Regions from separate parts of the Ningiella algicola genome, predicted to be linked through region 2. Evidence: predicted binding sites of a transcription regulator. Region 2 holds the regulator's gene; the other holds the start of a gene.

Region 1 (4,369 bases), 1.9 Mb from region 2:
CCCGTCTTTTTGGCGGATGGTGGTCATTCGCTCGCGCCGTCCTGTCAATATTTTATGCGGGTAAGCTTGATGGCCCACATCCCAAACAATGCGGTCAAATGGCGTGTTATAAACGTAGTGCAAAGCGGTGGTGAGCTCCACTGTGCCAAGCCCAGACGCAAAGTGACCGCTGCTTTGACTGACGCAGTTGAGCAAAAATTGGCGCAGTTCATCTGCCAGCAAACGTAAATTTTGACGCGGCTGCTTACGCAACTCTTCTGGTGTGTTTGCGAGTGCTAAATGAGGATACTTCGAAAGGTCTAGCGTCATGCTTTAAGGTCTTCTTTATGCTACGTTTATGTGAGTATTACAGGCCGTCTCATTAGTATGAGGTTTAACCTTAAAAAGTTCGCGTCACCATGTAATCTGTGAATTCGCGAAGTCCGTCGGTATTGTACGGTAATCTGTCTAATGCTTGTAGCGCTAGATGATGGTGATGGGCTAATTCTTTGCGCGCGCCTGCCAGTCCTAATTTACTCACAAAAGTGTTTTTTTCCATGTCTTGGTCAGAACCTTGCGGTTTTCCTAAGGTTTCTGTATCCGAAACCACATCTAAAATGTCATCTTGTATTTGAAATGCCAGCCCGATATTGTCTGCAAAAGTGCTAAGAGTTGCTAATTCGTCTTTATTTGAATTTGGGCAGACTAATACAGCCAAGCGCACGGAAGCTCTGAGCAGTGCGCCTGTTTTAAGCGTATGAAGGGTCTTTAGGGACTCAAAGCTAATGTCTTTTTTAGTTGACTGCAAATCAAGCGATTGGCCTTGACACATTCCCCTCAGGCCACTTGCCAAGGCAAGCTCTTTCACCAGCATAATGCGTCTAGCATTCGCAAATTCTGAAAGTTTCGCATCGCTGAGTATTTCAAATGCAAGGGTTTGCAAGGCGTCCCCCGCTAATATCGCGGTAGCTTCATCAAATTTGATATGACAGGTGGGCTTTCCACGTCTGAGCGTGTCATCATCCATTGCGGGTAAATCATCATGTACGAGGGAGTAAGCGTGTATACACTCAATGGCAAGCGATATTGTATCAGCATCTTGTTCTTGTGCCCCCAGCATTTCGCAGACAAGGCTAATCAACAGTGGTCTAACGCGTTTTCCACCATTGAAAAGCGAATACTCAACCGCTTTAAAAAGCGCGGTGCTGCTTAAATCAGAATCGCCGCGATCGCTAATGTAGCGTTGAAATGCATGTTCAATGCGAATCTTGGTAGCTGTTTGTAAGTCGTGCAATGATGTTTGCATATAAGGAATCTAATTCAAGCTGCAAGTCAGTCAAAATAAAACCAGGAACGTGTGTTGATAGCTTACTTACTCATGTTTTCGGGTACAAGCTTACCTTATTGAGGTTCTTGAAAATCTTGCAGTGAATGACCGTCTTCGCTCTGGGTCAGTATTTTCACTTTTTGTTGAGCTTGGTTGAGTAAGCTTTGACTGTGTCTTGCCAATGCAATACCACGTTCAAAACTCTTCAAAGAGCTCTCTAAGGAGATGTCGCCTTGCTCCATCTTAGTCACCAATGTTTCTAGCTCTTCCATTGCCTGTTCAAAGCTTAAATCTTCTGCGCTCATGACGTTCTTTTTATCTGATTATTTGCTCGGAACATTACCGAAGATAGCCTTGAAATACAATCATTATCAGGCCTAGGTCATGTGTGAATAAAAACATCCCAATAATTCCCATAAAGGATATGCCGCTTATGCCGTTAACCTGAGCATAGAAAATCTTTAGTCAACCTTTGTATTTGGGTATAGGAGTCAACGTGGATTTAGCAACACTAATCGGCCTTATTGGCGCGCTTGGTTTTGTCATCATGGCGATGGTTATAGGCGGTGACCTAAACATATTTTTCAACGTTCCATCAGTGCTGATTGTATTTGGTGGCTCTATTTTCGTAGTGGTCATGCAGTACCCCTTGGCTCAATTTTTAGGTGCCGGTAAAATTGCTGCAAAAGCTTTTACCTTTAAAATTCAATCTCCTGAAGAACTTATTGAGAAAGTCGTCGATATGGCTGATGCTGCTCGCAAAGGCGGCTTTTTAGCCCTTGAAGAAGCAGAAATTGACAACAGCTTTATGCAAAAGGGCGTCGACATGCTCGTTGATGGTCATGATGTTGAGGTTGTACGTGCGACCATGGCCAAAGATATTACAAATACCTCAGACCGACACGAGGCGGGTAAAGTTATCTTCAAATCCTTAGGTGATGTTGCGCCAGCAATGGGTATGATAGGCACGCTAATCGGCTTGGTAGCCATGCTCTCGAACATGGATGATCCGAAAGCCATTGGACCTGCAATGGCAGTTGCACTATTGACCACTCTATACGGTGCAATGCTAGCAAACATCGTTTGTTTGCCGATTGCTTTTAAACTAGGTATCAGAGCGGATGAAGAGAAGCTGAATCAGTGTTTAATTTTAGATGGTATTTTGGGCATTGCCGATGGACAAAACCCGCGAGTGATTGAAGGTGTGTTGAAAGGCTATTTGGCAGAAGGTAAGCGATCGACGACTGAGGAGCCAGCGTAGTGGAAGACGAATGCCCCAAGTGCCCCCCCGAAGGATTGCCGGCGTGGATGGGCACCTTCGCTGACTTAATGTCGCTTTTAATGTGCTTTTTTGTACTTTTGCTTTCATTTTCTGAAATGGATGTAAAAAAGTTCAAGCAAATTGCAGGGTCGATGAAGTTTGCATTTGGCGTTCAGAATAAAATTGAGCTCAAAGACATTCCAAAGGGAACCAGTGTGGTTGCTTTAGAGTTTAGACCTGGTAAGCCAGAGCCCACTCCAATTGAAACGGTGCAGCAGGTGACGCAAGAGATCACCAAGCCAATGCTTAACTTTCAAGAGGGCGAGGATGAGTCAGCCGGTGGTCGACAAAAGCAGCGCGGTGATCAGCGCGGTGGTCAATCTCCAAACACTGCTAACGAAGCCGCAACTGCGGCTGCAGCGGCTGCAAATAAAGATCAGATTGAAAAACAGCTGAAGAAAGTTCAGGAGCTCCTGCAAAAAGAGATTAAAGATGGCGCAGTAGATGTTGAGAACCTTGGTCAACAGATAGTGATCCGCATTAGAGAAAACGGATCGTTCTCAGCCGGTTCAGCATTTTTGCAGCCACAGTTTGTTCCGGTGATACGCCAGCTAGGTGTATTGGTAAACGATATGCCAGGTCAAATCGAAATATCGGGGCATAGCGATAAAATACAAATTTCGAATGAATTATATCGCTCCAATTGGGACTTAAGTGCACAGCGCGCGGTAGCGGTGGCTGAAGAGCTTAGAATGGCGCAAAATTTCGATGAGTCTCGCATGCAAGTGATTGGCAAAGCGGCGACCGAGCTTGCTGATGAAGGCGACAGCGATGAAGCAAAAGCGCGAAATCGTCGTGTTGAAATCCGAATTAGTCAAGGTGATCCCAAATATACTGATCCTATTTCAATCATGCAAAGAAGCGAATAAGGCTAAAATATGCATCAAAAAACGCAGCTCATGCTGCGTTTTTTCTATTTAAAAAGCGCTGTTACCAGCCTCGATTTAGCCATGTTTTGTGTTCGGGTTTAGACAAAACCAATTGTTCAGTACTGATAACGCGTTCTAGAAAGCCGCCTTCACAGTAGTTCAGATAATATTGCCACATTCGCATAAAGCGTTCGTCGTAGCCGTCTTCATTCAAGGATGTCTTTTGACTCATGAAGGCTTCAAACCAGTGTTTTAAGGTTTGCGCGTAGTCTAGCCCAATGTCGTGCACGTCTCGAATACTCATATCTGTGAATTTTTTTACATGTTTATTAATAGCAAATTGAGAGGGCAAAAACCCACCGGGAAAAATATGTTTTTGGATAAAATCTACGCTATCGGAATAGCTGTCATATCTGCGGTCGTCTATGGTAATTGATTGCAATAGCATTAAACCGGTAGGCTTTAACAACGATGAACACTTACTAAAAAAGTTGGCTAAGTACTTTTTACCCACTGCCTCAATCATTTCAATCGACACCAGCTTATCAAATTGCCCTTCTAGCAAGCGGTAGTCTTTTTTCAATAGGGTTATTTTGTCGCTCAAGTCTTCTTTTGCAACCCATTCCTGTGCCCAAGAATATTGTTCTTCAGAAATGGTTGTTGTGGTCACCTTGCAGCCGTAATGCTTGGCAGCGAATACTGCCAATCCGCCCCAACCGGTGCCAATTTCTAAAAGATGGTCGCTTTCGCTTAACTGTAACTTATCGCAAATGGTTTTCAACTTGATATGCTGTGCATCCGCGAGCTCGGTATTGGGATCAGGGTAGATTGCAGCGGAATACATCATCGAATCGTCCAAAAACTTAGTATATA
Region 2 (4,369 bases):
CGTTTGCTCCCCTAAAAACCTAAACTAGACAGTAAATCGTCAACGTCGTCTTGTCCTTGTACGACGTCGTTACGCGTTGCTGCGTCAATAATTGGCCCTTCGGCTTTCTCTTTATCGTCAGATTCTGCAGAAGGTTGAGTATCGGGTTTGTCAACAGTGCTACTGTTCGTTTTTGTAGAAGAACAATGCTTGTCGCGTTTAGCTTCTTCATCACTAAAGGCAGAGAGCATATCTACTAAGTTATCTTCCACTTCTTTGACAAGTTCGATAACGCGCTTAATGACCTGACCGGTAAGATCCTGATAACCTTGTGCCATCAACACTTCAGTGAGCATGGTATTGAGGTTTGCGGAGTCCTCTCTAGCATCGTTTAAAAGCGTGTCCAGCTCTAAGCACAGGCTCTTGAACTCACCGAGTTCAATCTGCCGAGACATCAACTTCTTCCACTCGGGCATCACGGTATTTAGACGGTCATTTAAGGCTTCAGCAATGGGCATGCTACGCTCAACTGCATCCATCGTAGAGTTGGCGGCTTGCTCTGTCTGTTCAATGACGTATTCAAGCCGCGATTGCGCGTCAGGAATTTGGGTATTCGTTATGTCTGCCAACCTATGGTCAAGCTGAAACGTCGATAAAGAGTCATGTAGTTGACGTGTGAGCTTGCCCACTTCAGAGAAAAGCTCTGTCGATTCACGCATCGTGATGTTATGCACAATGTTGTTGGCTGATTCAATTTCACCCGCTTGGATGTGCTGGACCAAAGCCTGCGCCTCTTCAAGCGAAATCAAAGATGCTTCATTAGTCATTAGACCTTCCTTTTAATCGTAAGGATCTCGTTGAATGAGAATGTCTCAAAACAAGAATTATCCTAAGCGTTCGAAGATTTTGTCTAACTTCTCTTTCAGCGTCGCGGCAGTAAATGGCTTAACAACATAGCCGTTTACACCTGCTTGAGCTGCTGCAACAATCTGCTCTTTTTTAGCTTCAGCCGTTACCATTAACACGGGTAAATGCTTTAACTTGTCGTCAGCACGTATTGCTCGTAGCAAATCAATACCTTGCATACCTGGCATGTTCCAGTCAGTCACTACAAAGTCGAAATCACCTTGATTTAGCATAGGCAATGCCGTATTTCCGTCATCTGCCTCTTGCACGTTTGTGAAGCCTAAGTCTTTCAGCAAATTTTTGATGATTCTTCGCATCGTTGAAAAGTCATCAACAACGAGAATTTTCATGTTCTTATCCAAAACTACCTCCGCAATGGAAAATGTGATTTATCTAATCTTTATTTATGTCGCGCTTACTTGATTTCACAGTAAGGGCTATTCAGCAGTGCGCCACGACTGCATCTTCGCTTTCAATTTCAGCATGGCCTGGCTGTGAATTTGACTGACGCGAGATTCACTTACTTCGAGCACTTCACCAATCTCTCGTAAATTTAACTCTTCGTCATAGTAAAGTGACAATACGATAGCTTCGCGCTCTGGTAATGTAGTTATCGCCCGCGCCAGCGCTTTCTGAAATGATCCTTGCATCATTTCTTCAAAAGGTTTGTCTGACCCCTTGTTTTCTTCGTTTGAAAGCACATCTTCACTCACGCCTAAGTCTTCAATGCCGACCAGTTTGCCTGCATTCACTTCGTTGAGCATTTGATGATATTCTTGTACAGATACGTTCATAACCTCGGCGACTTCTGTATCGCGAGCATCCCTTCCAGTTTCTTTTTCAACCAGATTGATGGCCTCTGTAATTGCTCTAGAGTTCTTGTGCACGGAGCGCGGTGTCCAGTCACCTTTGCGAATTTCATCGAGCATTGCGCCTCTTATGCGAATACCGGCGAAGGTCTCAAAACTTGCGCCTTTCGTGCCGTCGAAATTTCGAGCAGCCTCTAGTAGGCCAATCATGCCTGATTGAATGAGATCATCGATTAACACACTTGCAGGTAATCTAGCCATTAAGTGGTGAGCGATGCGTTTCACGAGCGGAGCATGACGCTCAACCAATTGGTTTTTGTCTATTTGCTGTTGATATACGGTCACTTTATTACTCACTTTTATTTACCTACTCATGCAAAGACACTAGGTTTTCAATAAAGAACTCCAAGTGTCCGCCTGCTTGTGTGGGAATCGGCCAGGTCACGGCTCTCTCTGCTAACTTTGCAATGGCTTTTGCAGCAGGTGAACCAGGGTAAGCATCTACAAGTGCAGTTTGCTTGCGAACGGCCTTTCTTACATTCTCGTCAAATGGCACGATACTGACTAATTCCAGCGCTACGTCTAAAAAGCGTCCAGTGACCTTTGACAACTTACTGAAGAGCTCACGACCCTCTCGTTCAGAGCGCACCATATTGGCTACCACTTTGAACTTAAACACGCCGTGTTCTCGATTTAAAATTTTAATTAATGCATAGGCATCGGTTAACGATGTTGGCTCGTCACAGACAACTATCATCACGTCTTGCGCCGCACGTGAGAAACTCACCACCATGTCAGATATACCGGCTGCGGTATCAACCAACATCATATCGATGGGTGTTTTCAGCTCACTAAAAGCACGAATTAAACCCGCGTGCTCATGCTGCCCAAGCTCTGCCATTGATTGCGTACCCGACGTTGCAGGCGCAATTTTTACGCCATGAGGACCGGTAACTAACACCTCATCTAGGGTGCAATCGCCTGACAAGACATGCGCTAAGTTTCTGTCGACTCTTAAGCCGAGCATTACGTCAACATTGGCTAGGCCAAGGTCAGCGTCGAGCACCATTACGCGTTTTCCACGTTTAGCTGCCGATACTGCGAGGTTGAGTGTAATATTGGTCTTACCAACACCACCTTTACCGCCGGTCACCGCAATGACTTTTATTTGTTTTGATTGATTCATAGTTCTTAAGCTACTTGCTTGATCGATTATCATAGACCACCGGCTAAGGCGAAAGCCGCCTCGTCGTCTGCATGCACACCATATTTTTTATGAAGCTTGGCAGCAACAAGGGTTAAATTAGCCGAGTCTGCGAGTTTGATATCCTCCGGAACACGCTGACCATCGGTCACATAATTTAGTGACAGATCGTTTTCTATTGCCACGCTCAGTGCTTCTCCCAGGCTGTAACATTCATCTAGCTTGGTGAATATGCAGCCTTGAATATCAGTGGAGTGATAAGCCTTGACGGTTTGCGTCAGCACTTGGTATTGCGCGCCTGCGGGAAGCACAAGGTACTTGCGGATATTGACAGATAAGCCAGTTTCGTACTCATTGAGCTGCTCAATTAAGCGAGCATCTCGCTGACTGAAACCGGCAGTGTCTATTAACACTAATTTTTTGTTGCGCATTTGGTAGAGCAATTGATTAAGCTCTTCTGCGTTTTGGGCTTTTTTCACACTGCAGCCAATAATGCGGCCATAGGTTGCCAGTTGCTCATATGCGGCAATGCGATAGGTATCAATGGTAATCATGGCAACCTGATCAGCGCCATATTTTTGCGCGTATTTCGCCGCCAGTTTCGCTAATGTCGTAGTTTTGCCTGTTCCAGTAGGACCAACCAGGGCAACCACCCCAGACTGTTCTAGAATATCGTTTCCACCCACGTGCAAGCGATTCGACAATAGGTTAAGCAGGTATTTCCAACCTTGCTTCTCATCCACGTTGTGGGGCAAAAAGTCGATAAACTGACGCGCAAGTTTTTGCCCTAAGCCCATGCTGATTAACTGTTCATGCAAATAATGATGAGTTGGGTTGTTGCGTTTCTTGCGCTCATCAGCCAGCTCTGAAACTTGAAACTTCAACACGTTTTTTATCGACTCAAGCTCTGCCTTTATGGTATCCATTTGGTCTTGCTCCAATACGCTCGGTGGTGGCGTAAGGCTGGCGGCTTGACTGTTACTCAGTTTTTCGTCTTCGTTGTCTTGTGCAAAGGCTGGCGAGCGAACAATTTCATCATCAGCACGCATTTGCTCGCGCGCTTTCGCTTGTTGTATAGCAGCGTTTGATTGAGTATTCATTGAGTAAGGATTTGGCGCGGAGCTAAGCTGAGAACTTGCAGACTGCTTTTCAAGCAAGGCTTGTAAACTGTCGGGAATGTCATCACCAATCACTTCACTGAGCGTGGGTGTTGTCTTGCTAGGTTTGCTCGCCTTAGCCAGACTGACAGGAGGTTCAGGGTTAGCGCCTGGATCAACCGCTGCAACTAGCTCCACGCCTCCAGAAACTTTTTTATTAGACATAATAACAGCGTCACCACCTAGCTCGTCTTTCACTTGCTTGAGGGCTTCACGCATATCTTTGCCAAAAAAACGTCTAATTTTCATATCTTCCTCGTTAACTGCTCAGCATTTACGCCGAATTATTGACCCACCGATGAGACAATCTTTAT

The links. The regulator FliA, encoded in region 2, starts transcription of late flagellar genes. The targets are predictions, from matches to a motif close to CTAAAGNTNNNNNNNNNNNNGCCGATA.
Region 1: the regulator FliA is predicted to act here: its motif matches at 1,722-1,748, upstream of pomA (flagellar motor protein PomA).

The regions. Positions count from the first base shown of each region.
Region 1 covers NZ_CP171821.2:4,157,275-4,161,643, forward strand. Annotated here, with positions in the region: gene dxs (1-deoxy-D-xylulose-5-phosphate synthase) at 1-309, opposite strand, end outside; gene ispA ((2E,6E)-farnesyl diphosphate synthase) at 380-1,285, opposite strand; gene PN836_RS18115 (exodeoxyribonuclease VII small subunit) at 1,381-1,611, opposite strand; gene pomA (flagellar motor protein PomA) at 1,803-2,567, shown strand; gene PN836_RS18125 (flagellar motor protein MotB) at 2,567-3,496, shown strand; gene PN836_RS18130 (class I SAM-dependent methyltransferase) at 3,558-4,369, opposite strand, start outside.
Region 2 covers NZ_CP171821.2:1,267,772-1,272,140, forward strand. Annotated here, with positions in the region: gene PN836_RS05705 (protein phosphatase CheZ) at 12-806, opposite strand; gene cheY (chemotaxis response regulator CheY) at 864-1,247, opposite strand; gene PN836_RS05715 (RNA polymerase sigma factor FliA) at 1,323-2,051, opposite strand; gene PN836_RS05720 (MinD/ParA family protein) at 2,062-2,913, opposite strand; gene flhF (flagellar biosynthesis protein FlhF) at 2,910-4,304, opposite strand; gene flhA (flagellar biosynthesis protein FlhA) at 4,340-4,369, opposite strand, start outside.